2 regions of the Streptomyces sp. NPDC046303 genome follow, and region 2 is predicted to be linked to the other one. Evidence: riboswitches for the same ligand, from Rfam matches in the RefSeq annotation. Region 2 holds a riboswitch; the other holds the start of a gene.
The links. A riboswitch is a leader RNA that binds a small molecule or an ion and turns the genes downstream of it on or off. The one in region 2 is predicted to bind glycine.

Region 1 (14,958 bases), on a different contig from region 2:
GTGCGGATCACGGCGGGGCCGGGCACGGAGGAGGTCAGGTAGTGCGCGGAGACGGTGAAGGGGTCCGGGTGCGGCAGGGCCGCCGACAGGGCCCGGCCGACCAGGGCCAGCAGGTATCCGCCGTTGACGGCGCTGATGATCGTCCAGCCGGAGGAGAGCTCCGCGTCGTACACACCGGGCTCGTCCGCGCGCGCGGTGATGGTGGTGTCGCGGTCGAACTCACTGTCGCCGATGGTTGCCTGGGCAGCTGCGTGTGACATGAAACCGACGGTACACCCCTTACCTACTAAGCGGTAGCTTTCTTTTGTTACGGCTCTTCGGCCACCGAGGAGCGGCGGTTCCAGGCCAGGGGCGCGCGCCAGTGGTAGCGCATGGCGAGCAGGCGCAGCACGAAGGTGGTGACGATGGCGAGACCGGTGGTCACGGCGTTGAGGACGTCGAAGCCGATGAAGACGGCGACCATCGAGGCGCCCACGACGGCGGGCACGGCGTACATCTCGCGGTCCCGCAGCAGCGAGGGCACCTCGTTGACGAGTACGTCGCGCAGGACGCCGCCTCCGACGGCCGTGGCCAGCCCGAGGGCGGCGGACGCGGTGAGACCGAGGCCGTATTCGTAGGCCTTGGTCGTGCCCGTCACGCAGAACAGCCCGAGGCCGGCCGCGTCGAAGACGTTGATGGCGCGGTTGATCCGCTGGACCTCGGGGTGCAGGAAGAAGACGATCGCGGCGGCGATCAGCGGGGTGAGGAAGAAGCTGAGCTCGCCGAAGGCGGCCGGGGGGACCGCGCCGATGACGAGGTCGCGGAAGAGGCCGCCGCCGAGCGCGGTGACCAGGGCGAGAACGGCGATGCCGAAGACGTCGAAGTTCTTGCGGACGGCGAGCAGGGCGCCGGCGGTGGCGAAGACGAAGATGCCGGCGAGGTCCAGGGCATGCTGAATCCCCGGCGGGAAGAGATCGTGGAGCACCGGGCCATTGTCGCCTGTGGCGGGCCGGTCCCCCGCCGGGCAGCCGGGAGGTGCCCTGAGCCGGGCCACCGGGGAAGCTCGGAGGCGGGCCGGGGGGAGGGGTGCCGGCGGGGCTGGAGGGATCCGGCCCCGCCGGCGGATTCGGCCGCTACTCCGAAACCGTGGCCACCGCGTCCGCCGCGCCCGGCAGGGGCTCGTCGCCCGGTGCCTGGTCGGGGGCGTTCTCCGGGTGGTGGCAGGCCACCTGGTGGCCGGTCTTCAACGCCAGGAGCGGCGGCTCCTGCGTCGTGCAGATCTGCGTCGCCTTCCAGCACCGCGTGTGGAAGCGGCAGCCGCTCGGCGGCGAGATCGGCGACGGCACGTCGCCCTTGAGCAGGATGCGGCCGCTCCGCGCGCCGCGCCGCCGCGGGTCCGGCACCGGCACGGCCGACATCAGCGCCGTGGTGTACGGGTGCATCGGCGCCTCGTACAGCGACTTGTTGTCCGCCAGCTCGACGATCTTGCCGAGGTACATCACCGCGATGCGGTCCGAGACGTGCCGGATCACCGACAGGTCGTGCGCGATGATCACGTACGTGAGGCCGAGCTCCTGCTGGAGGTCGTCCAGCAGGTTGACCACCTGGGCCTGGATGGAGACGTCGAGCGCCGAGACGGGCTCGTCGGCCACGACCAGCTTCGGCTTCAGCGCCAGGGCCCGCGCGATGCCGATGCGCTGGCGCTGGCCGCCCGAGAACTCGTGCGGGTAGCGGTTGTAGTGCTCGGGGTTGAGGCCCACGAGGGACAGCAGCCGCTGGACCTCCGCCTTGAGCCCGCCCTCGGGCTCCACGCCCTGCAGCTTGAAGGGCGCGCTGACGATGGTGCCCACCGTGTGCCGGGGGTTCAGCGAGCCGTACGGGTCCTGGAAGATCATCTGGATGTCGCGGCGCATCGGCCGCATCCCGGCGACGCCGAGGTGCGTGATGTCCTTGCCCTCGAACTCGACGGTGCCGCCGGTCGGCTCGAGCAGCCGGGTGATCAGCCGGCCCATGGTCGACTTGCCGCAGCCGGACTCGCCGACGACGCCGAGGGTCTCACCGCGCCGGACGTCGAAGTCGATGCCGTCGACGGCCTTGACCGCCCCCGCCTGCCGCCGCAGCAGCCCCTTCGTGATGGGGAAGTGCTTGGTCAGGCCGGTGACCTTGAGCAACAGCTCAGGAGCGTCGGGAGAGTCCGTGGCCTGCTCGGGAATGACGGCCGGATCCGTCTTCTGGGTGTCGGTCACAGCTTCGGCGCAATCTCTTCGGTCCAGATCCGGGTCCGCTCCTCCTGCGACATGTGGCAGGCGGACCAGTGGCGGGTGCCGTCTTCCTCGACCAGCTCCGGGCGCACCGTGCGGGTCACGTTGCCCTTGGGTACGTCGGCGTACGGGCAGCGCGGGTTGAAGGCACAGCCGCTCGGGATGTTGATGAGGCTGGGCGGCGAGCCCTTGACCGGGATCAGGCGCTCGGTCTGCTCCCGGTCGATGCGCGGCATCGAGCCGAGCAGACCCCAGGTGTACGGGTGCCGGGGCTCGTAGAAGACCTTCTCCGCGGTGCCCCGCTCGACGCACCGGCCGCCGTACATCACGAGGAGTTCGTCGGCCATCTCGGCGACGACGCCGAGGTCGTGCGTGATCATGATGACCGCCGAGCCGAACTCCTGCTGGAGGTCCCGGATGAGGTCGAGGATCTGCGCCTGGACGGTGACGTCGAGGGCGGTCGTCGGCTCGTCCGCGATGAGCAGCTCGGGGTTGTTGACCAGCGCCATCGCGATCATGGCGCGCTGGCGCATGCCGCCGGAGAACTCGTGCGGGTAGCTGTCGACCCGCTTGTGCGGCTCGGGGATGCCCACGCGGTCCAGCAGCTCGACGGCGCGCGTGCGCGCGGCCTTCTTGTCGACCTTGTTGTGGACCCGGTAGGCCTCGGCGATCTGCTTGCCGATGGTGAAGTACGGGTGCATCGCGGACAGCGGGTCCTGGAAGATCATCGCGATCTCCCGGCCGCGCAGCCTGCGCACCTCGTCCTCGTCGGCGGAGAGCAGTTCCTTGCCGTTCAGCCAGATCTCGCCGGAGATCTGCGCCCGCTGGCGGCCGTACTGGCCGACGCGGTGCAGGCCCATGATGCCGAGCGAGGTGACCGACTTGCCGGAGCCGGACTCGCCGACGATGCCGAGGGTCTTGCCCTTCTCCAGCGAGAAGGAGAGTCCGTCGACCGACTTGACCAGTCCGTCCTCGGTCGGGAAGTGCACCTTGAGGTCGCGTACCTCGAGGAAGGCGGTGGAGGGCCGCGTGCCGTCGACGGGCTCGTTCAGAGCGCCGGTCTTGGTGAGATCGGTCATGACAGCCTCACTCGGGGGTCGATCACCGCGTACATGAGGTCGACGATGAGGTTCGCGGCGACGACGAAGAACGCGGAGATCAGGGTGATGCCCAGGATGACCGGCAGGTCGTGGTCGCTGATGGCGCGGACCGCGTTGTAGCCGAGGCCGTGCAGCGAGAAGGTGGACTCGGTCAGCACCGCGCCGCCCATCAGGGCGCCGAGGTCCAGGCCGAGGACGGTCAGGATCGGCGTCATCGTGGAGCGCATGGCGTGCTTGCCGATGACGACGGGTTCCGTCAGGCCCTTGGCGCGGGCCGTGCGGATGTAGTCCTCGTTGAGGACTTCGAGCATGGTCGCGCGGGTGAGCCGCGCGTACATCGCCGCGTAGAGGAAGGCGAGCGAGACCCACGGCAGGATCATGCCGTTGAACCACTTGCCCGGATCGGCGGCGAACGTCGCCTCGGGACGTCCGAACCAGCCGAGCTGGTCGGAGAAGAAGGCGATGAAGAGCATGCCCGTGAAGTAGATCGGGAGGGAGACGCCGGCGAGGGCGACGCCCATGGCCGAGCGGTCCAGGACCGTGCCGCGCTTGAGGGCGGAGACGACGCCGGTGGCGACACCGCCGATGACCCAGAGCACGACGGCACCGGCCGCGAGCGAGAGGGTGACCGGCAGCCAGTCCAGCAGCAGCGGCCACACCTCCTGCTCGGTCTTGAAGGAGTAGCCGAAGCAGGGCGCGGCGCATTGCGTGACGTCGGAGCCGTTGGCGTACGTACGACCCGCCACCAGCCCGACGACGAACTTGCCGAACTGGACGAGGATCGGGTCGTCGAGACCCATCTTCTGCCGGATGCCCTCGATGGCGGCGGGGTCGGACTGCTTCCCGACGAAGTACAGCGCCGGATCCGTCCCGATCAGCTTCGGGAAGAGGAAGAAGATTCCGAAGGTCACCAGCGAGATGACCAACAGCATGACGATGACGGCGAAGATCCGTCGGATGAGATATGCAAGCACTGCGCTCGGCCTGGCTGCGGCCCGGGGGCGCCCCCTTCTGGAGAGCGCCCCCAAGCCGTAACCGCGGCCATCACCTGCCCTTCGTGCCTAGCGGGTGTGGCACTGGAACACTGGAACTGGACTGCCTGGCTGACTGCCTGACGGACGAACCGTTACTTCATGACGCCCAGCGACGCGTAGTCGTACCGGCCGTTGTAGGCGTCGGAGGTGTAGGCGTTCGTCAGACGGCTCGAACGCCAGGTGATCGTCTTGTCGTAGACGAAGGGCAGGTAGACCGCGGCCTCGGAGACCTTCTGGTTCATCTGCTTGTAGATCTCGCCGGCCTTGTTCGGGTCGGTCTCCGCGATGGCGTCGTCGAACAGCTTGTTGATCGCCGGGTCGTTCAGCTCGGAGAAGTTGTTGTTGCCGCTCTGCAGGATGAAGCGGCCGTCGACCAGCGGCTGGGAGAAGCCCTGCCCGGTCGGGAAGTCGGCGCCCCAGCCCATGATGATGATGCCGTAGCCCTTCTCCTTGACGACCTTCGGCGAACCGATGATGCCGGAGGTCTGGGCGCCGTCGAACTGGTCGACGTCGGCCTCGATGCCGACCTGCTTCAGGGCGTTCTGCAGGGAGACGGCCGTGGCGACCTCGACCGGCTTGTTGTTGCGGACCGCGATGGTGGTCTTGAAGCCTTCCGGCTTGCCGCAGGCCTTGAGGGCCTCCTTGGCCTTCTCGACGTTCGGCTTGCCGTCGTTCTTCAGGACCTCGTACGGGTCGTACTTGCCGTCGGAGCCCTTGATGCCCAGCGGGAGCATGTTCGGGGCGATGTCGCCACCGGCCTGCGGGCCGCCGCGGGCGGTCTGCAGGGACTTCTTGTCGGCCGCGTAGATGACGGCCTTGCGGCACTCGATGTTGTCGAACGGCGCGACGGTCTGCGGGAACACGGCGTACCGGATGAAGCCGGTCTGGCCGTTGTCCAGGTTGTCCTTGTGGTCCTTCAGCGCGGTGGCGCGGGCCGCCTGGCCGATGCCGGTCGCGTTGAGGTCGAGGTCGAACTCGCCGTTCATCAGACGCTTGTCCATGTCGTCCGCGTTCGACATGAACGTGACCGAGATGGAGTCCGGGAGCGCCTTGCGGATGGTGTCCGACTCGGGCTTCCAGTGCTCGTTGCGCGAGAGCTTCATGCTCTTGTTGGGCTCGTACGAGTCGATCTTGTACGGGCCGTTCGAGAAGGGCTTCAGGCCGTACTTGGCCGCCGTGTCCTTCTCCTGCTTGACCGGGCTCGCCGCCGGCATGGCCAGCATCTGCTCGAAGTCACCGTTGGGCGCCGGGAGCTTGAAGATGATGGTCTTCGCGTCCGGGGTCTCGATCGCCTTGAGGCCGAGCTTGTCCGGGGCGGTGTCCTTGTACGGGCCCGGGTACTCGGTCTTCGGGTCGAGGACCTGCATCAGGTAGACGGGGCCGCCGGAGATGACGTCCTGGGCCCAGGTGCGCTCGATGCCGTACTTGATGTCCTGGGCGGTGACGGGGGTGCCGTCCTCCCAGGTCACGTTGTCCTTGAGGGTGTACTTGTACGTCTTGCCGCCGTCGCTGATCTCGGCCTTGGCCGTGGCGAGGTCGGGGACGAGCTCGGTGCTCTGCTCACCCGGGGCCGGCTTGTAGCTGACCAGCTGGCGGGTGTAGTAGCGGGAGAAGTCCCACATGAAGCCGTAGTAGCCGCGCTGCGGGTCCCACGAGTCGGCTTCCTGGGTACCGACGAACTTGAGCTCGCCGCCCTTCTTGTCCGAAGCGTTGGCGATCTTGCCGATGCCGGCGTTGAAGCCTCCGGCGGACGCCGGCTTGTCTTCCTTCTTCTCGTCTCCGCCACAGGCGGTCGCGGTCAGCATGACCGCGAGCACGACGGCTGTGCCAGCGGCAAGCCTGCGCTTCGACGTGCGATGGGTAGTCACGATGCTCGCAACCCTCCGTTGTAGTTACGGTGTACGTACGGCTCGGAGCCGGTTCCTGGTGTGCCCTGCGATGGCTAGCGGGAGCCCTTCGGGTCGAGGGCGTCACGGACGCCGTCGCCGAAGAGGTTGAAGGCCAGCACGGTGATGAAGATCGCTACGCCCGGGAAGATCATGAAGAGCGGATCGTCCTCGTAGGTCCGCACGGCCGTGGAGAGGGTTTCCCCCCAGGACGGCGTGGGCGGCTTGACGCCGACTCCGAGGAAGCTCAGGGCGGCCTCGGTCAGCACGTTGGTGGGGATCATCAGCGTCGAGTAGACGGTGATGGGCGCCACCAGGTTCGGGAGCAGTTCGCGGAAGAGGATGTACATGCGGCCCGCGCCGAGGCTGCGCGCGGCTTCGACGTACTCGCGCTCGCGCAGGGACAGGGTCTGCCCGCGCACGATGCGGCCGATGTAGGGCCAGCCGAAGAAGCCGATGACCAGCACCAGCACGGCGATCCGCAGGCCCGATCCCTCGAAGCCCCAGAGCTTGCTGGGGATGACGGAGATCAGCGCGATGATGAAGAGCAGTTGCGGGAAGGCGAGCAGCAGGTCCATCACGCGGCTGATCGCCGCGTCGATCCAGCCGCCGAAGTAGCCCGCGATGATGCCGAAGAAGGTGCCCAGCGTGACCGCCACGAAGGCGGACAGGAAGGCGACCAGGAGCGAGATCCGGGCTCCGTAGACGATCCGGCTGAAGACGTCGCGGCCGTTGACCGGCTCGACGCCCAGCAGGAAGTCGCTGCTCATGCCGCCCCAATCGCCGGCCGGCAGGCCGAGCAGCGGGTCCAGCAGGTCCTCGTGCAGCTCCTCCGGCGGGTGGCCGAAGGCCTTGACGATCAGCGGCGCGAAGATCGCGACGAGGATCAGCAGGAGGACGATGACACCGCCCGCCAGGGCGACCTTGTCACGCTTGAGGCGCAGCCAGGCGATCCGCCACGGCGAACGCCCCTCGATCGCCTTCTGGGGAACTCCGGGGGCGGCCACGGCTGCGGGCTCGGCCGCGCTGGTGTCGTGCAGTGGTGCCGTCATCGTGGTGGGGACCCCTCTCGGCCGACGGTGGCCGGCCCATGCCCGCCGCTGTGGCGGCTTGTTTCTTTCGGCGTCGCTTGATGGTGCGATGGGCGCGAAATGCGCCTGAAGTGCACGTGAAGGGCTGGTGATTGTCTGATTGACCGGCCTTCGGTGGGGGGAGTCTTCAACGCCCTCTCAATCGGCCGCCAGACCTGCCGGGGATGTGATGCGCAACCGTGATCTGCACCGACACCTTCCGTTATCCGAACCGCGCGCTCTGTTGAGCGGTGAAACACCGCCCGTTCGGCGCGGAACGGACATCCGGCCCAACTGCCGTTTCGGGCATGGATCTTGGGCGCATTCGGTGGATATGCGGAAGGCCGCACCGGTGGGTCCGGTGCGGCCTTCGAGGCGAATGTCTCGCTCTGCGGATGTCTGGAATGCGGGCGGCGGGGGCCCGGCGCTCGGGTCAGTACGCCGGCGCCTGGCCCTCGCGGTCGTAGAACGGGCGGGTCTGCGCGCGCAGCCACATCGCGACGGGGTCGTGCTCGTCCGCCAGCGCCACCGTGCACACGGGGACGCCCTCGGGGACCACGCCGACCGACTGGCGCATCATCTCCCGTACGGACTCCAGCGCGGGCGCGGAGGCGTCGTACAGGTCGAGCCCGACCGCGAGGTACGCGGACCCGAGCGCGGGCTGCACCCAGGCGCGGCGCAGCGACCGGACGGCCGGGGTGCGGTGCGCGTGCTGGGTCAGCAGCCCGTAGAACTGCGGGAGCTCGAGGGAGGGCTCGGACAGCCGCAGCGGCCCGGCCGGCATCCGGTCCAGGCCGGTCGCGATGCGGCGCAGGTCGGCCCACGGGACGCCGAGGCCGCCGCCCTGGGCGTGCGGGTTGAGCCACAGGCCCCAGCGGTCCGGGTAGAGCGCGCGGGCGATGTCCCGGCCGGTGACGACCTCGTAGCCCCGGTTCCAGCCGCTGGCGGCCAGCTCCTGCGGGGAGGTCACGCAGGGCGCGTAGCCGAGGCTCTCGACCTCCATGCCGCCGTACTGGGCGTCGGGGGAACCCGGCTGCCCCTGCCAGAGCAGCATCCACAGCCGGCCCTCGGAGAGGGCATGCAGGAGTGACTCGTAGCTCTCATAGCGCCCGGGAGTCACCTGGCGCAGCATGTGCTCGACCTGCCCGGCCGCGGCCGTGCCTGACGCACTCACCCGGTACCCCTCTTCGTCCGCCCGTCGTCCACGCGTACCCAGCTTAAGCGGCGCTACGGCAGGTAGAAGGGGCGTACGCGCTCACGAATCCAGTCTGTGACCGGGTCCTGCACGGCGTCGAGGAGGATCAACTGCACGGGCCAGGGCGCCGGAACGCGGGCCAGGGCCCGGCCGAGGGCCTCCATCGGCGCGTTTCGCATCTCAGGCTCCCATCCCACCAGGCGGACACCGATGAACAGTTCCGGGTCCCCGCCCTCGACGCTGGCGAGGCAGCGGTGGGCGGCGGCGACCACGCCGGTGGTCCGGAACTCCTCCGCGGCGGCGGTCAGGAAGTCCACGGGGTCCTCCTGCCAGTCGGGCTCGTAGAGCCGGACCCGGCCGCCGGTGGACGGCCCGTCGAGCGGGCTGCGCCCGGTGCGGCACAGTTCCGCGACGGCGGGCGGGGGCAGAGGGACGCCGACGGCGCCCTCGGGGTTGAGCGCGATGCCGAGCTGCGGGGGCAGGCCGCGGGCGAACGCGACGGCGGGGGCCACGGCGAAGTCCATGCCGGGGCCGACGCACTGGCGGAACTGGGCCTCGGAGCTGTAGACCGGGACGTACGCGGCCCCGCCGATGTCCATGGTCGGCAGGTCGAGAGCGGCGGCGTCGGGGGCGCCGCCGGCGGGCAGCGGCACCCAGACCTCGCTGCGCCCGAGCACCTCCAGGATCCGGCCCCCGGCATCCGGCTGCCCGAGCGCCGCCCCGAGCACCTGCTCCAGCTCATTCCCCGGCCAGCCGCCGCCTTGCATGTGCCCCTGCTTCCGTCACCCGCGGGTTGTCGCCCCGCAGGCTACCCGCCCGCCCCCCGGCTGCGCCCAACCCCCCGGGGCTCCGCCCCGCACCCCGCGCCTCAAACGCCGGCGGGGCTGGATTCGGGCCATGCCGTCCGCCCGGCGCGACTCAAGGTGCTCCTCAAACGCCGGAGGGGCTCGATTCGGCTGATGCCGGCACAACCCAGCCCCTCCGGCGTTTGAGGAGCGGGGTCTGGGGCGGAGCCCCAGCACCAGCGGCGGTCAGCCGTGGAAGGCGATCCGCGTCACCTCGGCGGCCGAGCGGCGGTCCAGGAGGGTGACCGAGGCGCAGCCCGGCGGCGGATGGCCCGCCTCCGCGAAGCCGAGGAGGCGTGCCACCGCGGTCCGGTGGCGGGCGAAGGCGTACGCCGTGACCCGCCGGCCCCGCGCCGCCTGACCGGACAGCGCCTCCTCCGGGCTGCTGTCCAGGAGCAGCAGGTGCAGCGCCCGGCCCCGGCGGCGCGCGGCCGCCGCGAGCAGGCCGCGCACCCAGGCCTGGGTGCCGCAGTCGTGGACGATCACCGAGGCTCCGGAGCGCAGGGTCCGCCACAGCCCCCAGTAGTGCGCGGCGCGCACCAGCGGCCGGTACACCCCGTACGGCAGGCCCGCCGGCATCCGCCGCTCCCAGCGCTCTCGCGTGTCCTGGGAGTCGATGGCGGCGCCCTCGCCCGCCGCCCTCTTGATCAGCGTGCTCTTGCCCCCGCCGGGCAGGCCGGACACCACGACGATGTCACCCTGGGCGAAGCCGAGCCGGCGCGCCCCCCGCGCCCCCGGCCCGCGCAGGTCCCGTACCCGGCCGCCGCCGGTACCGGCGCACGCCGTGCCGGCGCCGTCGGCGGCGCCGACGCCGCCCACGCCGCCGACGGCCCCGCGCGGCACCGGGACCGCGTCCACGGTCCCCGCAGCCGCCGCGCTTACGAATCTCCGCACAGTGTTCGCCTCCCCCGAATCGGGTCACCCGGACCCTTGCCCACTGAGTGTAAAGAGACGGTAATCCGGCAGCACCGGTTTCCGTCCGGCCCTGCCGGCCCCCGCACGGACTTTCGGGGCCCCACGCCCGATCACCGCGGTGGCGTGCAATGATGTGCGCCATCTGGACCAACTGCATACCGGCCGCTTGAATCCGCGCGGGAGAGTCCCGGCACGCCGCGAGGCCGTGCACGGGCGCCGAAGGAGCAAGAACCTCCCTTGAATCTCTCAGGCCCCGTACCGCGTGGATGAGGCAGATCTGAAAAGCGAGCCGTCCGACCGACGGCTCCACCCAAGGTGCAAGCCGAGGGTCTCCGGCGACGGGGGCACTCTCGGCGAACCTCTCAGGTTCCGATGACAGATGGGGAGGACCTTCCTCGTCATGTCATGCCCTGGGACTCGGGAGCCACACCCATGAGCACTTCCCCCCGTCTGACCGCCCTCGATGCGCTGCACCGCTCGCTCGGTGCGACCATGACCGACTTCGCGGGCTGGGACATGCCCCTGCGGTACGGCAGCGAGCGCGACGAGCACAACGCCGTGCGCACCAAGGCCGGACTCTTCGACCTCTCCCACATGGGCGAGATCACCCTCACCGGCCCGGAGGCCGTCAAGGTCCTGGACTACGCGCTGGTGGGCAACATCTCCACCGTCGGCGTCGGCCGCGCCCGCTACACGCACATCTGCCAGGAGGACGGCGGGATCCTCGACGACCTGATCGTCTACCGCCTCGGCGAGACCGAGTTCATGGTCGTCGCCAACGCCTCCAACGCCCAGGTCGTGCTGGACGCCCTGACCGAGCGCGCCGCCGGCTTCGACGCCGAGGTCCGCGACGACCGCGACGCGTACGCGCTGATCGCCGTCCAGGGCCCCGAATCCCCCGGCATCCTCGCCTCGCTCACCGACGCCGACCTGGACGGGCTCAAGTACTACGCCGGCCTGCCGGGCACGGTGGCCGGAGTGCCCGCGCTGATCGCCCGTACCGGCTACACCGGCGAGGACGGCTTCGAGCTGTTCATCGCCCCCGAGCACGCCGTGGAGCTGTGGCAGGCGCTGACCAAGGCGGGCGAGGGCGTCGGCCTGGTCCCGGCCGGCCTGTCCTGCCGCGACACCCTCCGCCTGGAGGCGGGCATGCCGCTGTACGGGCACGAGCTGACCACCTCGCTCACCCCGTTCGACGCGGGGCTGGGCCGGGTGGTGAAGTTCGAGAAGGAGGGGGACTTCGTCGGCCGTGCCGCGCTGGAGGCCGCCGCCGAGCGCGCCGCCGGCAACCCGCCGCGCAAGCTGGTCGGCCTGATCGCCGAGGGCCGCCGCGTCCCGCGCGCCGGGTTCGCCGTCGTGGCCGACGGCCAGGTCATCGGCGAGGTCACCTCGGGCGCCCCGTCGCCGACGCTCGGCAAGCCGATCGCGATGGCGTACGTCGACGCGGCCCACGCCGCGCCCGGCACCTCCGGCGTCGGCGTGGACATTCGCGGTACGCATGAGCCGTACGAGGTCGTGGCCCTGCCGTTCTACAAGCGGCAGAAGTAACCCTCCGTACGCCGGCTCCGCAGTACCGGTCGTCTCAGTACCCAAGACCGCAGTCGTATCCACTCCCCCGCATCCAGGAGAATCAGGTCATGAGCAACCCCCAGCAGCTGCGTTACAGCAAGGAGCACGAGTGGCTGTCGGACGCCGAGGACGGCGTCGCGACGGTCGGCATCACGGAGTTCGCGGCCAACGCGCTCGGTGACGTCGTCTACGCCGACCTCCCCTCGGCCGGCGACACGGTGACCGCGGGCGAGACCTGCGGCGAGCTGGAGTCGACCAAGTCGGTCAGCGACCTGTACTCCCCCGTCTCCGGCGAGGTCGTCGAGTCCAACCAGGACGTCGTCGACAACCCGGCGCTCGTGAACACGGACCCGTTCGAGGGCGGCTGGCTGTTCAAGGTGCGCGTCGCGGAGGAGCCGGCCGACCTGCTCTCCGCTGACGAGTACGCCAAGCTCACCGCCGGTAACTGACCCAGGGGATCCTGATGTCCGTACTGAACACCCCTCTCCACGAGCTCGACCCCGACGTCGCCGCCGCCGTCGACGCCGAGCTCGTGCGCCAGCAGTCGACCCTGGAAATGATCGCGTCGGAGAACTTCGCTCCGGTCGCCGTCATGGAGGCCCAGGGCTCGGTCCTGACCAACAAGTACGCCGAGGGCTACCCCGGCCGCCGCTACTACGGCGGCTGCGAGCACGTCGACGTGGTCGAGCAGATCGCGATCGACCGCATCAAGGCGCTGTTCGGCGCCGAGGCCGCGAACGTCCAGCCGCACTCGGGTGCGCAGGCCAACGCCGCCGCGATGTTCGCGCTGCTGAAGCCGGGCGACACGATCATGGGCCTGAACCTGGCCCACGGCGGTCACCTGACCCACGGCATGAAGATCAACTTCTCCGGCAAGCTCTACAACGTGGTCCCGTACCACGTCGACGAGACCGGCCAGGTCGACATGGCCGAGGTCGAGCGCCTCGCCAAGGAGTCCAAGCCGCAGCTGATCGTCGCGGGCTGGTCCGCCTACCCGCGCCAGCTGGACTTCGCCGCCTTCCGCCGCATCGCGGACGAGGTCGGCGCGTACCTGATGGTCGACATGGCGCACTTCGCCGGCCTGGTCGCCGCGGGTCTGCACCCGAACCCGGTGCCGCACGCCCACGTCGTCACCACCACCACGCACAAGACCCTCGGCGGTCCGCGCGGCGGTGTCATCCTGTCGACGCAGGAGCTGGCCAAGAAGATCAACTCCGCGGTCTTCCCCGGCCAGCAGGGCGGCCCGCTGGAGCACGTGATCGCCGCCAAGGCGGTCTCCTTCAAGGTCGCGGCCTCGGAGGAGTTCAAGGAGCGCCAGGTGCGCACCCTGGAGGGCGCGAAGATCATCGCCGAGCGCCTGGTGCAGCCGGACGTCACCGAGGTCGGCGTCTCCGTCCTCTCCGGCGGTACGGACGTCCACCTGGTCCTGGTGGACCTGCGCAACTCCGAGCTGGACGGCCAGCAGGCCGAGGACCGGCTCCACGAGATCGGCATCACGGTCAACCGGAACGCCATCCCGAACGACCCGCGTCCGCCGATGGTCACCTCTGGTCTGCGCATCGGTACGCCGGCGCTCGCCACGCGCGGTTTCGGCGCCGAGGAGTTCACCGAGGTCGCGGAGATCATCGCGGCCGCGCTGAAGCCGGCGTACGACAGCGAGTCGCTCAAGGCCCGCGTCTCCGCGCTCGCCGCGAAGTTCCCGCTGTACCCGTCGCTCTGAGCAACGGCTAGGGGGGCCCGGCCTTGTTTCGCACAGGGCCGGGCCCTTTCTCATGGCCCGAACCCGGTCCTGGAGGCCGACGCGGCCGGGCGGGGCGAGCGGCGGCTGCGGAGTGTGAGCCCGACACCCGCCCGACCCGTCCCCGTCATGCTCACCACGTCCTGCGGCGGACGAGCCGTTCATTTCCCCGCGATAAGCTCGTCTGCCGGACAAAATCCGAACAATCCACCTCTCCTGCCCCCTCCACCCCACGAGCAGACAAGGGAGTCCGCCACCGTGGCCATCTCCGTGTTCGACCTCTTCTCCATCGGCATCGGCCCCTCCTCCTCCCACACGGTCGGTCCGATGCGGGCCGCCCGGATGTTCGTGACGCGGCTGAAGAAGGACGGGGTGCTCGCCCAGACCGCGTCCGTGCGCGCGGAGCTGTTCGGCTCCCTCGGCGCGACCGGCCACGGCCACGGCACCCCCAAGGCGGTGCTGCTGGGCCTGGAGGGCCACTCCCCGCGCACGGTGAACGTGGAGACCGCGGACGACGAGGTGGAGCGCATCCGCAAGAGCGGCCGGCTGCGGCTGCTGGGCGCGGAGATAGGCGATGGCCACGAGATCGCCTTCGACGAGCCGAACCAGCTGATCCTGCACCGCCGCCGCTCGCTGCCGTACCACGCGAACGGCATGACCCTCTTCGCGTACGACGCCTCCGGCACCCCGCTGCTGGAGAAGACGTACTACTCGGTCGGCGGCGGTTTCGTCGTGGATGAGGACGCGGTCGGCGAGGACCGGATCAAGCTCGACGACACGGTGCTGAAGTACCCCTTCCGCTCCGGCGACGAGATGCTGCGCCTGGCGAACGAGACCGGCCTGTCGATCTCCTCCCTGATGCTGGAGAACGAGAAGGCCTGGCGCACCGAGGACGAGATCCGCGAGGGCCTGCTCGAGATCTGGCGCGTCATGCAGTCCTGCGTCGCGCGCGGCATGTCCCGCGAGGGCATCCTCCCGGGCGGGCTGCGGGTCAAGCGCCGGGCCGCCTCCACGGCGCGCCAGCTGCGCACCGAGGGCGACCCGATGATGCACCGCAGCGAGTGGACGACCATCTACGCGATGGCGGTCAACGAGGAGAACGCGGCGGGCGGCCGGGTCGTGACCGCCCCGACCAACGGCGCGGCCGGGGTGCTGCCGGCGGTCCTGCACTACTACACGAACTTCGTGCCCGGCGCGGACGAGGACGGCGTGGTCCGCTTCCTCCTCGCCGCCGGCGCGATCGGCATGCTGTTCAAGGAGAACGCCTCGATCTCCGGCGCCGAGGTCGGCTGCCAGGGCGAGGTCGGCTCGGCCTGCTCGATGGCGGCCGGCGCCCTCGCCGAGGTCCTGGGCGGCACCCCGGAGC
Region 2 (14,958 bases):
GCCCCCCTCTGGCCCCAGAATGCGACAGCGCCGTCCGCACCTGCCCCCGTTCCACAGGTCTCCCAAGTGAGAGGCGACCCACCATGCCGCTGCATGTCCCCCCGGCCCCCGCGCCCGCCCTGCGCAGCGTCCTCGCGGCTCTCGGCTCCCCCACCGCCGTCCACGAGGCACACACTCCCGCCCTGCGCGCCCTCCAGGGGCCGGTGACCGCCGAACTCCCCCTTCCGGTCCACGTCCTCGACCGGTTGAACCTCTCGGACCGGGCGTCCGGCGGCAGGCCGCCCCGTACCCGCCTCACCGGCTGGCGCTTCCTCATCCGCAGCGGGGACCGCTACGTCGCGGCCGCCGACACCCGGCTCACCCCGGACGGCTGGGTGTTCTCCCACTTCTTCGAGGGACCCTACGTGGCGGCCACCGAACGGGCCCTGCGCCAGGCCGAGTCGCTCGGCACGGCGTACCAGCCGCGGCTGCTGTCCGTACCCGAGCTGTACATGCTGACCCTGTGGCTGCACGGCGCGGTGGGCGCCGACGCCTCCGCCGGCCTGCCCGCGGCGGAGGACCTGCTGGTCCCGCTCGCCCCGGCCCCGCCCGGCATCGCCGCGTTCCGCCCGCATCCGGTCTCCGAGCTGCTGCCCGTCATGACCCACCGGCTGACCCCCGCGGCGCCGCCGGCCCCGCCCTCGGTGGCCGCGCCGGCGGCCTGAACCCGCCCTTGACCCGATTGACCCATTCGGCCTAGTCCGCTCGGGCCACGTCCGAACCATCCAAAATGACAGGGGAGTTGGCCTGAACCGCCCGCACGAGTGATGCGTCATCAATCTATGAGGACAGCTGCCGGGAAATACCTGCGAAGCGGCTGTCGTGGGGGAAGACTGAGGACACGCTCCCCGCGGGTGCGGGGATGACCCAGGGGGACGGCCATGAACGACGCATCGAGCCGTAGCACGCAGACCACACCGCAGCGAAAGAACGCATCCATGTGCCAGCACCAGCCAGCCTGCCCGTCAGCCGAATCCGCCGACCGGGAGGCCGCGCTCCCGGTGGCCAACCACCCGGAACAGGGCTGGAGCCTGCTGTGCAACGGCGTCCTGCTCTTCGAGGACACCGGTGAGCTGCTGCCGGACGGCCAGATCATCGCCCCGCACCGCCCGCTCGCCGCGGCCCACGTGATGAGGGCCGCCTAGCCGACGCGGCAGCCGACGCGCCGACGACGAAGGGGCCGGCCCGGGAGAACTCCCGGACCGGCCCCTTGCTCATGCGCGAGCTCAGTTGTCGTACTCGTCCAGCGGCGGGCAGGAGCACACCAGGTTCCGGTCGCCGAACGCGCCGTCGATGCGGCGCACCGGCGGCCAGTACTTCTCCGCGGCCGTGACCCCGCCCGGGAAGACGGCCTCGTCACGGGTGTACGGGTGGTTCCACTCGCCGCCCAGCGCCGCCGCGGTGTGCGGGGAGTTGGCCAGCGGGTTGTCGTCCGCCGGCCACTCGCCGGCCGCGACCCGCTCGATCTCGCCGCGGATCGCGATCATCGCGTCGCAGAACCGGTCGATCTCGGCGAGGTCCTCGGACTCCGTCGGCTCGATCATCAGCGTGCCGGCGACCGGGAAGGACATGGTCGGCGCGTGGAAGCCGTAGTCGATCAGGCGCTTGGCGATGTCGTCCACGCTCACGCCCGTCGCCTTCGACAGCGGACGCAGGTCGATGATGCACTCGTGCGCGACCAGGTTGCCCGGGCCGGTGTAGAGCACCGGGTAGTGCGGCTCCAGGCGCTTGGCGATGTAGTTGGCGCCGAGCACCGCCACCTGAGTGGCGCGCTTGAGGCCCTCGCCGCCCATGAGGCGCACGTACGACCAGGAGATCGGCAGGATCCCCGCCGAACCCCACGGAGCCGCCGAGATCGGGCCCACGCCCGTCTCGGGACCGGCGGTCGGCTGGAGCGGGTGGTTCGGCAGGTACGGGGCCAGGTGCGCCCGGACACCGACCGGGCCGACGCCCGGGCCGCCGCCGCCGTGCGGGATGCAGAAGGTCTTGTGCAGGTTCAGGTGCGAGACGTCGCCGCCGAAGTGACCCGGCTTGGCCAGGCCCACCAGGGCGTTGAGGTTGGCACCGTCCACGTAGACCTGGCCGCCGGCCTCGTGTACCTGGGCGCAGATGTCGGCGACGTGCTCCTCGAACACACCGTGCGTCGAGGGGTAGGTGATCATCAGCACGGCGAGCTCGTCGCGGTACTGCTCGATCTTGGCGCGCAGGTCGTCCGCGTCCACCTCGCCGTCGTCGGCGGTCTTGACGACGACGACCTTCATGCCGGCCATCACGGCGCTGGCGGCGTTGGTGCCGTGCGCGGAGGACGGGATGAGGCAGACGGTGCGCTGCTCGTCGCCGTTCGCGCGGTGGTAGGCGCGGACGGCCAGCAGACCGGCGAGCTCACCCTGCGAGCCGGCGTTCGGCTGGATGGAGACCTTGTCGTAGCCGGTGACCTCGCAGAGACGTTCCTCCAGCTCGTTGATGAGCGTGAGGTACCCCTCGGCCTGCTCCACCGGGGCGAACGGGTGCAGCTGGCCGAACTCGGGCCAGGTCACCGGCTCCATCTCGGTGGTCGCGTTGAGCTTCATGGTGCAGGAGCCCAGCGGGATCATGCCGCGGTCCAGCGCGTAGTCCTTGTCCGAGAGCTTGCGCAGGTAGCGCAGCATCGCGGTCTCGGAGCGGTGCTGGTGGAAGACCGGGTGGGTCAGGTAGTCGTCCGAGCGCAGCAGGCCCTCGGGCAGGGTGTCCGCCGTGGTCTCGTCCAGCGCCTCGATGTCCGCGCTGACGCCGAACGCGGCCCAGACGGCCTCGACGTCCGCGCGCAGCGTGGTCTCGTCGCAGGCGACGGAGACGTGGTCGGCGTCGACCCGGTACAGGTTGACCCCGCCCTCGCGGGCGGCGGCGACGACCTCGGCCGCGCGGCCCGGGACCCGGGCCGTGATCGTGTCGAAGTACGCGCCGTGCACGATCTCGACCCCGCCGGCCCGCAGGCCCGCGGCGAGCAGGGCGGCGTAGCGGTGGGTGCGGCGGGCGATCGTCCGCAGGCCGTCCGGACCGTGGTAGACGGCGTACATGGCGGCCATGACGGCGAGCAGCACCTGCGCGGTGCAGATGTTGCTGGTGGCCTTCTCACGGCGGATGTGCTGCTCGCGGGTCTGCAGCGCCAGGCGGTACGCCTTGTTGCCGTCCGCGTCCACGGAGACGCCGACGAGGCGGCCCGGCAGGGAGCGCGCGTGCTTGGCCTGGACGGCCATGTAGCCGGCGTGCGGGCCGCCGAAGCCCATCGGGACGCCGAAGCGCTGCGTGGTGCCGACGGCGATGTCGGCGCCCAGCTCGCCCGGGGAGGTCAGCAGGGTCAGCGCGAGCAGGTCGGCCGAGACGGTGACGATGGCACCGAGCTCGTGCGCCTGGTCGATCAGCGGCTTGATGTCCCGCACGGCACCGGAGGCGCCGGGGTACTGGAGCAGCACGCCGAAGACACCGCGCTCGGCGATCTCGGCCGGAATGCCCTCGCTCAGGTCGGCGACGACGACCTCGACACCGGTCGGCTCGGCGCGGGTCTCGATCACGGCGACGGTCTGCGGCAGGGCGTCCGCGTCGATCAGGAAGACGCCGTCCTTGACCTTGCCCACGCGGCGGGCGAGCGACATGGCCTCGGCGGCCGCGGTGCCCTCGTCGAGCAGCGAGGCACCGGAGGTCGGCAGCCCGGTGAGGTCGGCGACGACGGTCTGGAAGTTCAGCAGCGCCTCGAGGCGGCCCTGCGAGATCTCGGGCTGGTACGGCGTGTAGGCCGTGTACCAGGCGGGGTTCTCCATCACGTTGCGCAGGATCACCGGCGGCGTGAAGGTGCCGTAGTAGCCGAGGCCGATCATCGAGGAGAGGACCTGGTTGCGGTCGGCGAGCGAGCGCAGCTCGGCGAGCACCTCGGCCTCGGTCCGCGCCTCGGGCAGGTTGAGCGCTTCGGCGGTCTTGATGACATCCGGGACCGCGGCGGCGGTCAGTTCGTCCAGGGAGCCGTAGCCCACCTGGGCGAGCATCTTCGCCTGCGCCTCGGCATCCGGGCCGATGTGGCGCTGCTCGAAGGGGATGCCTCGCTCCAGCTGGGAGAGCGGAATGCGGTTGGCGGTCATTACGGAGGCCTCCTGGTCATATGACCTGCGAGGGGCACCACGGCGCGGGCACCCGGACGGCCTCCCCCTCTGTCATCTCAACCTGAGAGTTTCACCGGCCGCCCGAGGGTCGCTCGAGAGAACCGGCTTTCACCGTCGGTGAGGAGGGGAACCGGCACTGCGCGCCCGGTACCCGCCCCTGCTTTCCAGAGTGGCCTCGTCCGTGCGGTACGTATGCCTGAGAGATTCCGGGGAGGATTTGCTCCTTCGGCGCCTCCGTCTCGTTCACTCGGAGGACTCTCCCGCACAGGGTCGACAGCCATCACCCAGCCTACCAGCGAGGATCTGGGCACTCCCCGAGTGGCCTGCTTTCCCAATATGCCCTTCTGTAGTCATTACGGAGGAGTTGCGACCATTTGGAGGGACCGTGCAGACCGACATCGATCCGCGCAGCCTGATCGGCCGCAAGGCGTTCGACCGCAACGGCACCAAGATCGGCACCATCGACGAGGTCTACCTCGACGACGCCACGGGCGTTCCGGAATGGGCAGCGGTCCGGACCGGCCTGTTCAGCCGGGACGCCTTCGTCCCCCTGGAGCCGAGCGAGATGGTCGGCGACACCCTGCGGGTGCCCTTCGACCGCTCCCTGATCAAGGACGCCCCCGACTTCGGCGTCGGCCGCCACCTCTCCCCCGAACAGGAGCTGCAGCTCTACCACCACTACGGCCTGGACGTGACCCTGCCCAGCGAGTTCCACCGCGACTTCGGCAACCTGGCGGGCGACGAGGGCTAGGGGCCGGCAGGCGGCTCCTCCCCCACCAGCGGCAGCGGATCCGACGGCTCCAGCTCGGGGTCGTCCACCCGGAAGGTCCGCACCCGGCCGACCTCCGATCCGGGCTGCTCGAACCGTACGGTCACCCGCCCCACCCCGCTCCCCTGCACCCACCCCGGTCCGTACACCGCGTGCCGTACGTCGCTCCCGGCCGCCCAGCGCCGCTCGGGAGCGGCCTGCGGGCCCCCGGGCCCTCCGGAAGGCTCCGCACCCTCCACACCCTCCAGACCCCCGGTGGCGGCCCCGCCGGCCTCACCGGGCTCGGCGGCCCCCTCCGCCCCAGCGACCCCTCCCGCCTGCCCCTGCGGCTCGGCGGCGAGCGACTGGGCGAACAGGTCCTCCTGCGTGTAGTCCGCCAGCCCGGTCACCCCCACGCCCAGCAGCCGCACCCCGCCCGTGGTGTCCACGCCCTCCAGCAGCCGCGCCGCCGCCTCGCGCACCACCGCCGGGTCGTCCGTGGGCCCCCGCAGGGTCTCTGAGCGCGTGAGCGTCGAGAAGTCGTACCTGCGCACCTTCAGCACGATCGTGCGCCCCGAGTGCCCGGAGCCGCGCAGCCGCTGCACGCACCGGTCCGCCAGCCGCTGCACCTCGGTCCTGATCCGCACCCGGTCGTGCAGGTCCACGTCGAAGGTGTCCTCCACCGACACCGACTTCGCGTCCCGCTCCGCGACCACCGGCCGCTCGTCGATGCCCAGCGCCATCCGGTACAGCCCCACCCCGTGCGAGCGCCCGAGCATCCGCACGAGCTCGTCCTCCCCGGCCTCCGCCAGGTCCCCCACGGTGGTGATCCCGGCCCGGCGCAGGTGCTCACCGGTGGCCGGACCCACCCCGGGCAGCGTCCGCACCGACATCGGCGCGAGGAGCGCGCGCTCGGTCCCCGGCTCGATCAGCAGCAGCCCCGCCGGCTTGGCCTCCTCGGACGCCACCTTGGCGAGCATCTTGGACCCGGCCAGCCCCACCGACCCGCTGAGCCCCGTCGCGGCCCTGATGTCCGCCCGCAGCCGCTCCCCGGTGGCCCGGGCGGTGCGCGAGTCGAAGGCGACCCCGCCCGCCTCCAGGTCCACGAAGGCCTCGTCCAGGCTGAGCGGCTCCACCAGCGGCGACAGCTCCCGCAGCAGGGCCATCACCACGTCGCTGACCTGCCGGTAGAGCGTGAAGCGCGGAATCAGGTAGGCGCCGTTCGGACAGAGCCGCCGCGCCTGCGCCATCGGCATCGCCGAGTGCACCCCGAACCGCCTGGCCTCGTACGAGGCGGTGGCGACGACCCCGCGCGGTCCGAGCCCGCCCACGATGACGGCCTTGCCCCGCAGGCTCGGCTTCGACGCCTGCTCCACGGACGCGTAGAAGGCGTCCATGTCCAGATGCAGGATGGTCGGCGCGGCTCTCACATGCCCGATGCTGCCCTACGGGACTGACATTCGACCGGCCCGGCTCAGCCGGCCCGGTTGCGGCGGGCGGCCAGTTCGTCCGCGGGGTTGTGCCCGACGAGCGTCTCGCCGGTGTCCACCCGCTCCCCGTGCAGCTGCGACAGGGCGCTCTCCACGTCGCGCCACACCACGCCCACGGCGATGCCGAAGACGCCCTGGCCGCCCTGGAGCAGGCTCACGACCTGGTCCGGCGAGGTGCACTCGTACACGGTGGCGCCGTCGCTCATCAGGGTCATCCGCTCGAGGTCCGAGAACCCCCGGTCGCGCAAGTGCTGCACGGCCGTACGGATGTTCTGCAGCGCCACTCCGGTGTCCAGGAAGCGCTTGACGATCTTGAGGACCACCACGTCGCGGAAGCTGTACAGCCGCTGCGTCCCCGAACCGTAGGCGGGGCGCACGCTCGGCTCCACCAGCCCCGTCCGCGCCCAGTAGTCGAGCTGCCGGTAGGTGATGCCGGCCGCGGCGCAGGCCGTCGGCCCGCGGTAGCCGATCTGCTCGGGCGCCGGGTCGCCGCTCACCGGTCCGACCGGCGTCGACTCCGGCTGACGGCGCGCGGGACCGACCGCACCGCCGTGCAGCGGGTACGGTCCACCGTCACTCCGTGCGGGGATGCCCCCGGTCGTACCGTCGCCCGTGATCCTCACGCCGACCCTCCGTCCTTGACCTGCCACCTTGAAGGTAGGCAGTCACCCGGGGTGCGTCAACGATCGCCACACTCGGCACGCCGAGTGATAATCACCCTGAGAGTGGTTTCCCGTATCCCTTTGCGGGGAAAGGCTACTCGAATGGGCTGACAGTTCCCGGTGGACGACGCGGCCGACGCGGCCGGCGCCTCACTGCGGGCCGGTACCGAAGTCCTCGGGCGAGATCTGGTCGAGGAACTCGCGGAACTTCTCCACCTCGTCCTCCTGCTCGTCCGGAATCGCGATCCCGGCGTCGTCGAGCACACCGTCACTGCCGTAGATCGGCGTCCCGGTGCGCAGGGCCAGCGCTATGGCGTCGGACGGCCGCGCGCTCACCTCGACCCCGCTGGCGAAGACGAGCTCCGCGTAGAACACGCCCTCCCGCAGATCCGTGATCCGGACCTCGGTGAGCTCCTCGCCGATCGCCTCCAGCACGTCCTTGAACAGGTCGTGCGTCAGCGGTCGGGCAGGCGCCATTCCCTGCTGCGCGAAGGCAATGGCGGTCGCCTCCCCAGGACCGATCCAGATGGGGAGGTACCGGTCGCCTCCCACTTCACGCAGGAGCACGATCGGTTGGTTGGAGGGCATTTCCACCCGGACACCCACAACGTCGAGCTCGTTCACACAGCAACCCTAGGACCTGCCCGGCAGGTTTGGGTAGTCGGGGCCCCTCTCTCACGGCAGCCGGACCCCGAGGGCGGTCTGTACCAAGGCCTCGTGGAGCCGTACGGAGAGCCCTGCGAGCTCCTTCATCGTGGCTTCCGCATGCGCCCTGGTCTGGGGGTTGCGGTGCCGCCGCAGGGGCGCCACGACCTGCTCCACCAGGCCGGCCTCCCGGTCCGCGGCGGCCTTCATCGCCCGCAGGTGCCGCGGCTCCAGCCCGAACCGCCCCAGGTCCGCCACCAGCCGGGCCACCGTGACCGCCTCGGCGTCGAATCCGCCGCCCGGCGCCTCGGCGAGCAGCCCGTAGGACTCCCACTCGACCAGCTGCGCCTCGTCCACTCCGGCGGCCTCGATCAGCTCGGCACGGCCCACCCGGGCCACGGTGGGCCGCTCGCGGCCCACCTCCCCGTAGACGGCCGCGGGGCCCGCGGGATCGACGGACTCCCCGTGCGGCGTGGGCGCCGGGATGCGGATCTGCTCACCGCGGGCCAGGGCGTCGAGCTGCTCGCGGATGACTTTCAGCGGCAGGTAGTGATCCCGCTGGAGACGCAGGATGTGCGCGAGGCGCTCGACGTCCTCGGTGCTGAACTTGCGGTATCCGGACGGAGTGCGCCGGGGCTCGACGAGCCCCTCCGCCTCCAGGAAACGGATCTTCGAGATCGTGACGTCGGGGAACTCGTCACGCAGCGTGGTGAGCACCGTGCCGATGCTCACCAGCCGCCCGGCCGATCCGGCGGCGCCGGCGATGCCGTTCTTCGGGGCACCACCAGTAGGGGTACGCAGCATGGAACCTTCCCTTGATGGGGGTGCCCCCGTACGGAGTCGGAGAGGTCAGACGCCCCGCAGGCTCGCGTAGAAGACCATCCGGTACTTGCCGATCTGCACCTCGTCGCCGTTGTGCAGCGCCACGGAGTCGATCGGTTCACGGTTCACGTACGTGCCGTTGAGGCTGCCGACGTCGGCGACGGTGAAGCCGCCTTCCGGGCTCCTGCGGAATTCGACATGGCGCCGGGAGACGGTGACGTCGTCCAGGAAGATGTCGCTCTGCGGGTGCCGGCCCGCCGTGGTCAGCTCACCGTCCAGCAGGAAGCGGCTGCCGGAGTTGGGACCGCGCCGCACGATGAGCAGGGCGGAACCGGGCGGCAGCGCTTCCACCGCGGCCTGGGCCTCGGGGGACAGCGAGGACGACACGTGCTGTTGTCCCGACACCTCGGCCTCGTAGGCCTCGAGGCCCGAGATCGAAATGGTGGACGTGGTCTCCGAGGCACGCTCCGGCGTCAGACCCGCCCGCAGCGGCGCTCCGCAGTTGGAGCAGAACCGGCTGGCCGCATCGCTGCGGTGTCCGCACCTGCTGCAAACCTGCTCGGCCGACATGGACGGCTCCTCGCGCCGCGGCTGCCCCGCGGAGGCATTGGTGGCATACGGATCGGGGGCAAACCCTCCACCCGCACTTGAGGTTGACGGTTCACCGAAACCTATGCGTCCGGTACCGGCGGGGTCAACGGACGACGCGCCGTGCGCGCCCGGAATGTCACCCCCGCCCGCGACCTCGTCACGGAAGAGCGGCCGGTCGCCCTGCCCCTCCGCATCGCCGTGCCCGGCACGGTGACGTGCCGGACCGCTTTCCTCGCGGTTCTTCTTGCCGAACAGCTTCTCAAACAACTTCACGGGCGATTCCCCTTGACCGAAACAGACCCGCCCGTGGGGCAGGACGAACTCCGAATGCACACACCTGCCGACCCGGACATCCTCACAACGTCCGTAACCACCAGACAGTTTCCACCACGCACCGCGACTTCGGTGCGCCGACCCCCCGCAGGCGTCCGCCCGCGTGAGCCGCTCCACTCTCCGCTCCGCATCCTCACGATGACGACCGAGCGTAGTCAGGCTGCTTCGCAGCCCGCAAGGCATCCACAACGATCTTCGCCGGTCGTGTGACGACGACGGTGGCCTGTTCCTTTTCCAGCGTCTGGACGACACCGCCCGGGATGTTGAGCGCGGGCTCCAGGTCCTGCGGCTTTCCGATCACCCTGAACTCGTAGGGCTGTGTGATCTTCGTACCGTCGATCCCGACCCCGCCGCTCTCCTCCGAGAAGTACGAGCCCGCCACCACGCGCACCCCGTTGATCTGGATCGCCTCGGCCCCCGCCGCCCGCAGCTCCTGAAGGGTGTCCAGCAACTGGTCGGACCGCACGAGGCCCTTGGGATCGGTGATCTTCAGCGTGATACCGGGCCCCTGGGCCGCCACCGTACCGGCCAGGATGCCGAGCTGACGCTCCTTCTCCACTGTCTGCTTCCGGGCCTCCTCGGCCTGGTTGGAACTGCTCTCCAGCTCCTTGCGCTGATCTTCCAGCTGCTGCTTCTCCTCCTCCAGGCGCTTGGTCCGCCCGTCCAGCTCGTCCAGGATCCGGACGAGGTCCTCCTGGCGGGCCCCGCGCAGCGCACTGGAGTCACTGGTCGACCGCACCTGGATGGCCAGCCCGAGCCCCAGGACGAACAGCAGCAGCGCGACGATCAATTGGGCCCTGGTCACCCGCGGCGGCCACAGCCCTGCCGCGAGCCGCTGCCGGCCCGTTTGCTCGGGCACCTCCGTCACCGGCGGCGCCGTCCCCTTGTCAAGAGGCTGTTCCGGGACGTTCGGTTCCTCGGGCGGAGTGTCATTCGTACTCATCGGCCTCACGCCCGGAACACGTGCCGGCGGATGGCCGCGGCATTGGAGAAGATGCGGATGCCGAGGACCACGACCACACCCGTGGACAGCTGCGAGCCGACCCCCAGCTTGTCGCCGAGGAAGACGATCAGCGCGGCCACGACCACGTTCGACAGGAACGACACCACGAAGACCTTGTCCACGAAGATGCCGTCCAGCATCGCGCGCAGGCCACCGAACACCGCGTCCAGCGCCGCCACCACGGCGATCGGCAGATAAGGCTCCACCACGGCCGGTACTTCGGGCCGGACCAGAAGTCCGACCACCACTCCGGCCAAGAGGCCCAGTACCGCGATCACGATGCACCCTTCTGCTGCTCTGCTGCTGTAGCTGTACGTACGGTCAGGCTCGACGCGGCCGGCAACCGCACTTCGTCCGCGGCGGACAGGGTGTAGCGGATCCCGTAGCTCTCCTGCAGCACGTGCAGGTACTGGCCGTCCGCCGAGTCCTGGAAAGCAGTGCCGAGCCGCTTCTTGTCCCCCACCGCCAGCACTTCGTACGGCGGCACCAGCGGCCTGTTGTCGACCAGTATCGCGTCACCCGCGGCCCTGATCGCCGACAGCGCCGTCAGCCGCTGCCCGTTGATGGAGACGGCCTCCGCCCCGGACTGCCACAGCCCGTTGACGATCTTCTGCATGTCGCGGTCGCGGACCCGCCCGGTGTCCGAAAACCCTGCGCTCTCCCGCGGTCCGTCGCCGCCGCCCGACGAGGCGCCCTTCGCGTCGTCCACGACCAGCTTGATCCCCGGACCGCGCACTTCCGTGGCTCCGGACAGCAGCGCGACGAGCTCGCCCTGGCCGCTGCCGGGCTGTTTGAGCGCGGCCCGCTGGCGGTCCGCGACGTCCGCCCGCAGCCGCTCGATGTCCCGCTCCAGACCGTGCGCGCGGCCATCGGCCCGCTCCACGCGGTCGATCAGTTCCTGCCGTTCCTTGGCCAGCACCGGAGCCGCTATCCGCGCCTCGGCGGCACCGAGCGTGACGACCATGGCGGCGAGCACGAGTCCGGCGGCGAGCCCCAGTTTGGCCTTGAGGGTGCGCGGGAGCCCCGCCGTGCCCTCCGCCTCACGCCGGGCCGCGGCTTCCGCATAGCCCTCGTCGAGACTGTGGTCCATCACGTGCGTCAGCAGCGACATGGAGGCGTCCGGGCGCGCGGACGCAGGAGACGCCGAACTCCGGTTGTGGGGCGGCTGCGACATGCCGCACATCGTCGCATGTCGGCGGCGCACACACCGAATGCGCCCGCCCTGCGGGACGGGCGGGGATTCCTCCCCGCCCGTCCCGCGGGCTCCGGGTCTTCGCGCGGCACTCAGTGCCCGGCGCCGTCCACCACGCCCGCCCACTCGTCGAGCAGCGCCTGCGCCGAGGCGTCGTCGGGGCCTTCGGCCCACAGGTGGGTGACCGCCTCGGCCGGATCCGGCAGGACCAGCGCCCAGCGCCCGTCGGCCTCCACGACCCGCACCCCGTCGGTGGTGTCCACCTGCCGGTCGCCCGCGGCCTCCACGACCCGGCGCATCACGAGCCCCTTCACCGCCCACGGGGTCGGCACGTCCCGCTTGAGCACGTGCGCCCGCGGAATCCTGGCGTCTATCTGGCTGAGGGTGAGCTGCGTACGTGCCACCAGCCCGAGCAGCTGCACGAAGGCCGCGGCCCCGTCAAAGACGCTGCTGAACTCCGGCACGATGAACCCGCCGCGACCGTCGCCGCCGAAGATGGTGTTCTCCGCACGGCCCACCCGCGTCAGGTCGTCGGGCGAGGTCGTCGTCCACTCCACCTGCGTGCCGTGGTACGCGGCCACCTGCTCGGCGATGCGCGTGGTGGTCACCGGCAGCGCGACCTTGCCGCTGCGCTTGGCGGCGGCCACCAGGTCGAGCATGACGAGCAGCGCCCGGTCGTCCTCGATGATCCGGCCGCGCTCGTCCACCAGGGAGATCCGCTCTCCGACCGGGTCGAAGCGCACGCCGAAGGCTGCCCGCGCCGAGGCGACGATCTCCCCGAGCCGTACCAGTCCGGCCCGCCGGGACTCGGCGCTCTCCGTGGGCCTGGACTCGTCGAGCCCGGGATTGATCGTCAGCGCGTCCACGCCGAGCCGGCCCAGGAGGCTGGGCAGGACGAGCCCGGCACTGCCGTTGGAGGCGTCCACGACGACCTTGAGCCCGGCGTCGGCGATCCCGCTGATGTCGACCCGCCGCAGCAGCGAACCGGTGTAGGCGTCGAAGACACTGCCCGGGAACTGGAGGTCACCGATCTCGCCGGGGAAGGCCCGCCGGTACTCCTGGCGCGCGTACACCCGGTCGAGCTTGCGCTGCTGCTGGAGCGAGAGGTCCGCCCCGCGTTCGTCGAGGAACATGATGTCGACGGAGTCGGGCACTCCTGGCGAGGTCCGCAGGACGATCCCGCCGGCGCTGCCGCGTGCGGTCTGCTGCCGTGCCACGGGCAGCGGTACGTTCTCCAGGTCGCGCACGTTGATGGCGCTGGCCTGGAGCGCCGAGATCACGGCCCGTTTGAGCGCTCTCGCGCCTCGGGAGTGGTCACGCGCGGTGGTGACCGTCGCTCCCTTCTTCAGGGTCGTCGCGTAGGCGCCGGCGAGCCGCACCACCAGTTCGGGGGTGATCTCCACGTTGAGGATGCCGGAGACCCCGCGCGCTCCGAACAGGTGTGCCTGTCCGCGCGACTCCCAGATGACCGACGTGTTGACGAAGGCGCCGGCCTCGATCGTCTTGAAGGGGTAGACGCGCACATTGCCCTGGACGATCGATTCCTCGCCGACGAGGCACTCGTCCCCGATGACGGCGCCGTCCTCGATCCGGGCGGCACGCATGATGTCGGTGTTCTTGCCGATGACACAGCCGCGGAGATTGCTGTGGGGTCCGATGTACACGTTGTCGTGGACGACGGCCTTGTGCAGGAAGGCACCGCTCTTGACGACGACGTTCGACCCGATGACCGTGTGCTCGCGGATCTCGACCCCGGCTTCGATCTTGGCGTAGTCCCCGATGTACAGGGGCCCGCGCAGCACCGCGTCCGGGCTCACCTCGGCGCCTTCGGCGATCCACACCCCGGGCGAGATCTCGAAGCCGTCCATGTCGATCTGGACCTTGCCCTCGAGCACGTCGGCCTGGGCCTTGACGTAGCTCTCGTGCGTGCCGACGTCTTCCCAGTAGCCCTCGGCCACGTAGCCGTAGATCGGCCGGCCTTCCTTCATGAGCTGGGGGAACACGTCGCCGGACCAGTCGACGGAGACGTCCGGGTCGACGTAGTCGAAGACCTCGGGCTCCATGACGTAGATGCCGGTGTTGACGGTGTCGGAGAAGACCTGGCCCCAGGTCGGCTTCTCCAGGAACCGCTCTACCTTGCCCTCCTCGTCCACGATCGTGATGCCGAATTCGAGCGGGTTCGGCACCCGGGTCAGGCACACCGTGACCAGTGCGCCCTTCTCCTTGTGGAAGCGGATCAGGTCGGTGAGGTCGAAGTCGGTGAGCGCATCGCCGGAAATCACGACGAAGGCGTCGTCCTTCAGGGCTTCCTCGGCGTTCTTCACACTGCCGGCGGTGCCGAGTGGCTTCTCCTCGTTGGCATAGGTGAGCTCCATTCCGAGCTCTTCGCCATCTCCGAAGTAGTTCTTGACGAGTGACGCCAGGAACTGCACGGTGACCACGGTCTCGCTGAGCCCATGCCGCTTGAGCAGCCGCAGTACGTGCTCCATGATCGGCCGGTTCGCCACCGGCAGGAGCGGTTTGGGCATGCTCGAGGTCATGGGGCGAAGGCGCGTACCTTCGCCACCGGCCATCACGACGGCCTTCATGTCGGAAGAGTCCTCCTAGAGAGATGACGGTCGTGCCGACCCCACCCGTCTCGGACGGTGATTCCGCATCTCCTCCGCGTCATCCGGCGCCTGACGGGCTCAATCGGCCGTGGCGTCCGCCTTCACGAGACGGCGGACTTGAACCACGTAAAGGATTCCTGCCCACCAATAGAGGGTTGTACCCCATCCCGCGAACGCCCATCCGAAAACTGACCCCGTCCAGGCCAACCAACCGGTGCCGTCACTGAGCAGCAGCAAGGGGAACGCGTACATCAGGTTGAAGGTCGCGGCCTTGCCGAGGAAGTTGACCTGCGGCGGCGGATAACCGTGGCGGCGCAGGATCCACACCATGACCAGCAACATCAGCTCGCGCGCGAGCAGGGCGCCCGTCAGCCACAGCGGCAGAATCTCGCGATAGGTCAGACCGAAGAGGGTGGACAGGATGTACAGCCGGTCCGCGGCTGGATCCAGCAGCCGGCCGAGCTTGCTGATCTGATTCCAGCGCCGGGCGAGCTTCCCGTCGAGGTAGTCACTGATCCCGCTGAGCATGAGGACGGCCAGCGCCCACCCGTCGTACTCGACGAGGATCAGCCACAGGAACAGGGGCACGCCGGCGAGGCGAGCCATGCTCAGGATGTTCGGAATGGTGAAAATTCGGTCAGTCTGAACCCGAGTCTCCTGGACCTCCACCCGGGGGCCTCCACTGTGACGG

Region 1: linked by a shared signal. The riboswitch ahead of gcvT (glycine cleavage system aminomethyltransferase GcvT) and the one ahead of gcvP (aminomethyl-transferring glycine dehydrogenase) in region 2 are both predicted to bind glycine.

Annotation. Positions count from the first base shown of each region.
Region 1 is NZ_JBVJFA010000003.1:139,019-153,976, forward strand. Features, by position in the region: gene ACZ6I1_RS04135 (thioesterase family protein) at 1-260, opposite strand, end outside; gene ACZ6I1_RS04140 (trimeric intracellular cation channel family protein) at 308-964, opposite strand; gene ACZ6I1_RS04145 (ABC transporter ATP-binding protein) at 1,113-2,225, opposite strand; gene ACZ6I1_RS04150 (ABC transporter ATP-binding protein) at 2,222-3,319, opposite strand; gene ACZ6I1_RS04155 (ABC transporter permease) at 3,316-4,314, opposite strand; gene ACZ6I1_RS04160 (ABC transporter substrate-binding protein) at 4,467-6,242, opposite strand; gene ACZ6I1_RS04165 (ABC transporter permease) at 6,317-7,312, opposite strand; gene ACZ6I1_RS04170 (enhanced serine sensitivity protein SseB C-terminal domain-containing protein) at 7,764-8,504, opposite strand; gene ACZ6I1_RS04175 (enhanced serine sensitivity protein SseB) at 8,558-9,292, opposite strand; gene ACZ6I1_RS04180 (AAA family ATPase) at 9,557-10,189, opposite strand; glycine riboswitch at 10,453-10,556, shown strand; gene gcvT (glycine cleavage system aminomethyltransferase GcvT) at 10,718-11,833, shown strand; gene gcvH (glycine cleavage system protein GcvH) at 11,923-12,303, shown strand; gene glyA (serine hydroxymethyltransferase) at 12,318-13,574, shown strand; gene ACZ6I1_RS04200 (L-serine ammonia-lyase) at 13,851-14,958, shown strand, end outside.
Region 2 is NZ_JBVJFA010000020.1:129,501-144,458, forward strand. Features, by position in the region: gene ACZ6I1_RS22075 (hypothetical protein) at 84-704, shown strand; gene ACZ6I1_RS22080 (DUF5999 family protein) at 978-1,184, shown strand; gene gcvP (aminomethyl-transferring glycine dehydrogenase) at 1,266-4,151, opposite strand; glycine riboswitch at 4,347-4,445, opposite strand; gene ACZ6I1_RS22090 (PRC-barrel domain-containing protein) at 4,558-4,923, shown strand; gene ACZ6I1_RS22095 (DNA polymerase IV) at 4,920-6,350, opposite strand; gene ACZ6I1_RS22100 (MerR family transcriptional regulator) at 6,395-7,033, opposite strand; gene ACZ6I1_RS22105 (bifunctional nuclease family protein) at 7,223-7,696, opposite strand; gene ftsR (transcriptional regulator FtsR) at 7,748-8,521, opposite strand; gene ACZ6I1_RS22115 (FHA domain-containing protein) at 8,567-9,511, opposite strand; gene ACZ6I1_RS22120 (DUF881 domain-containing protein) at 9,597-10,406, opposite strand; gene ACZ6I1_RS22125 (small basic family protein) at 10,412-10,744, opposite strand; gene ACZ6I1_RS22130 (DUF881 domain-containing protein) at 10,741-11,649, opposite strand; gene ACZ6I1_RS22135 (sugar phosphate nucleotidyltransferase) at 11,751-14,246, opposite strand; gene ACZ6I1_RS22140 (CDP-alcohol phosphatidyltransferase family protein) at 14,346-14,936, opposite strand.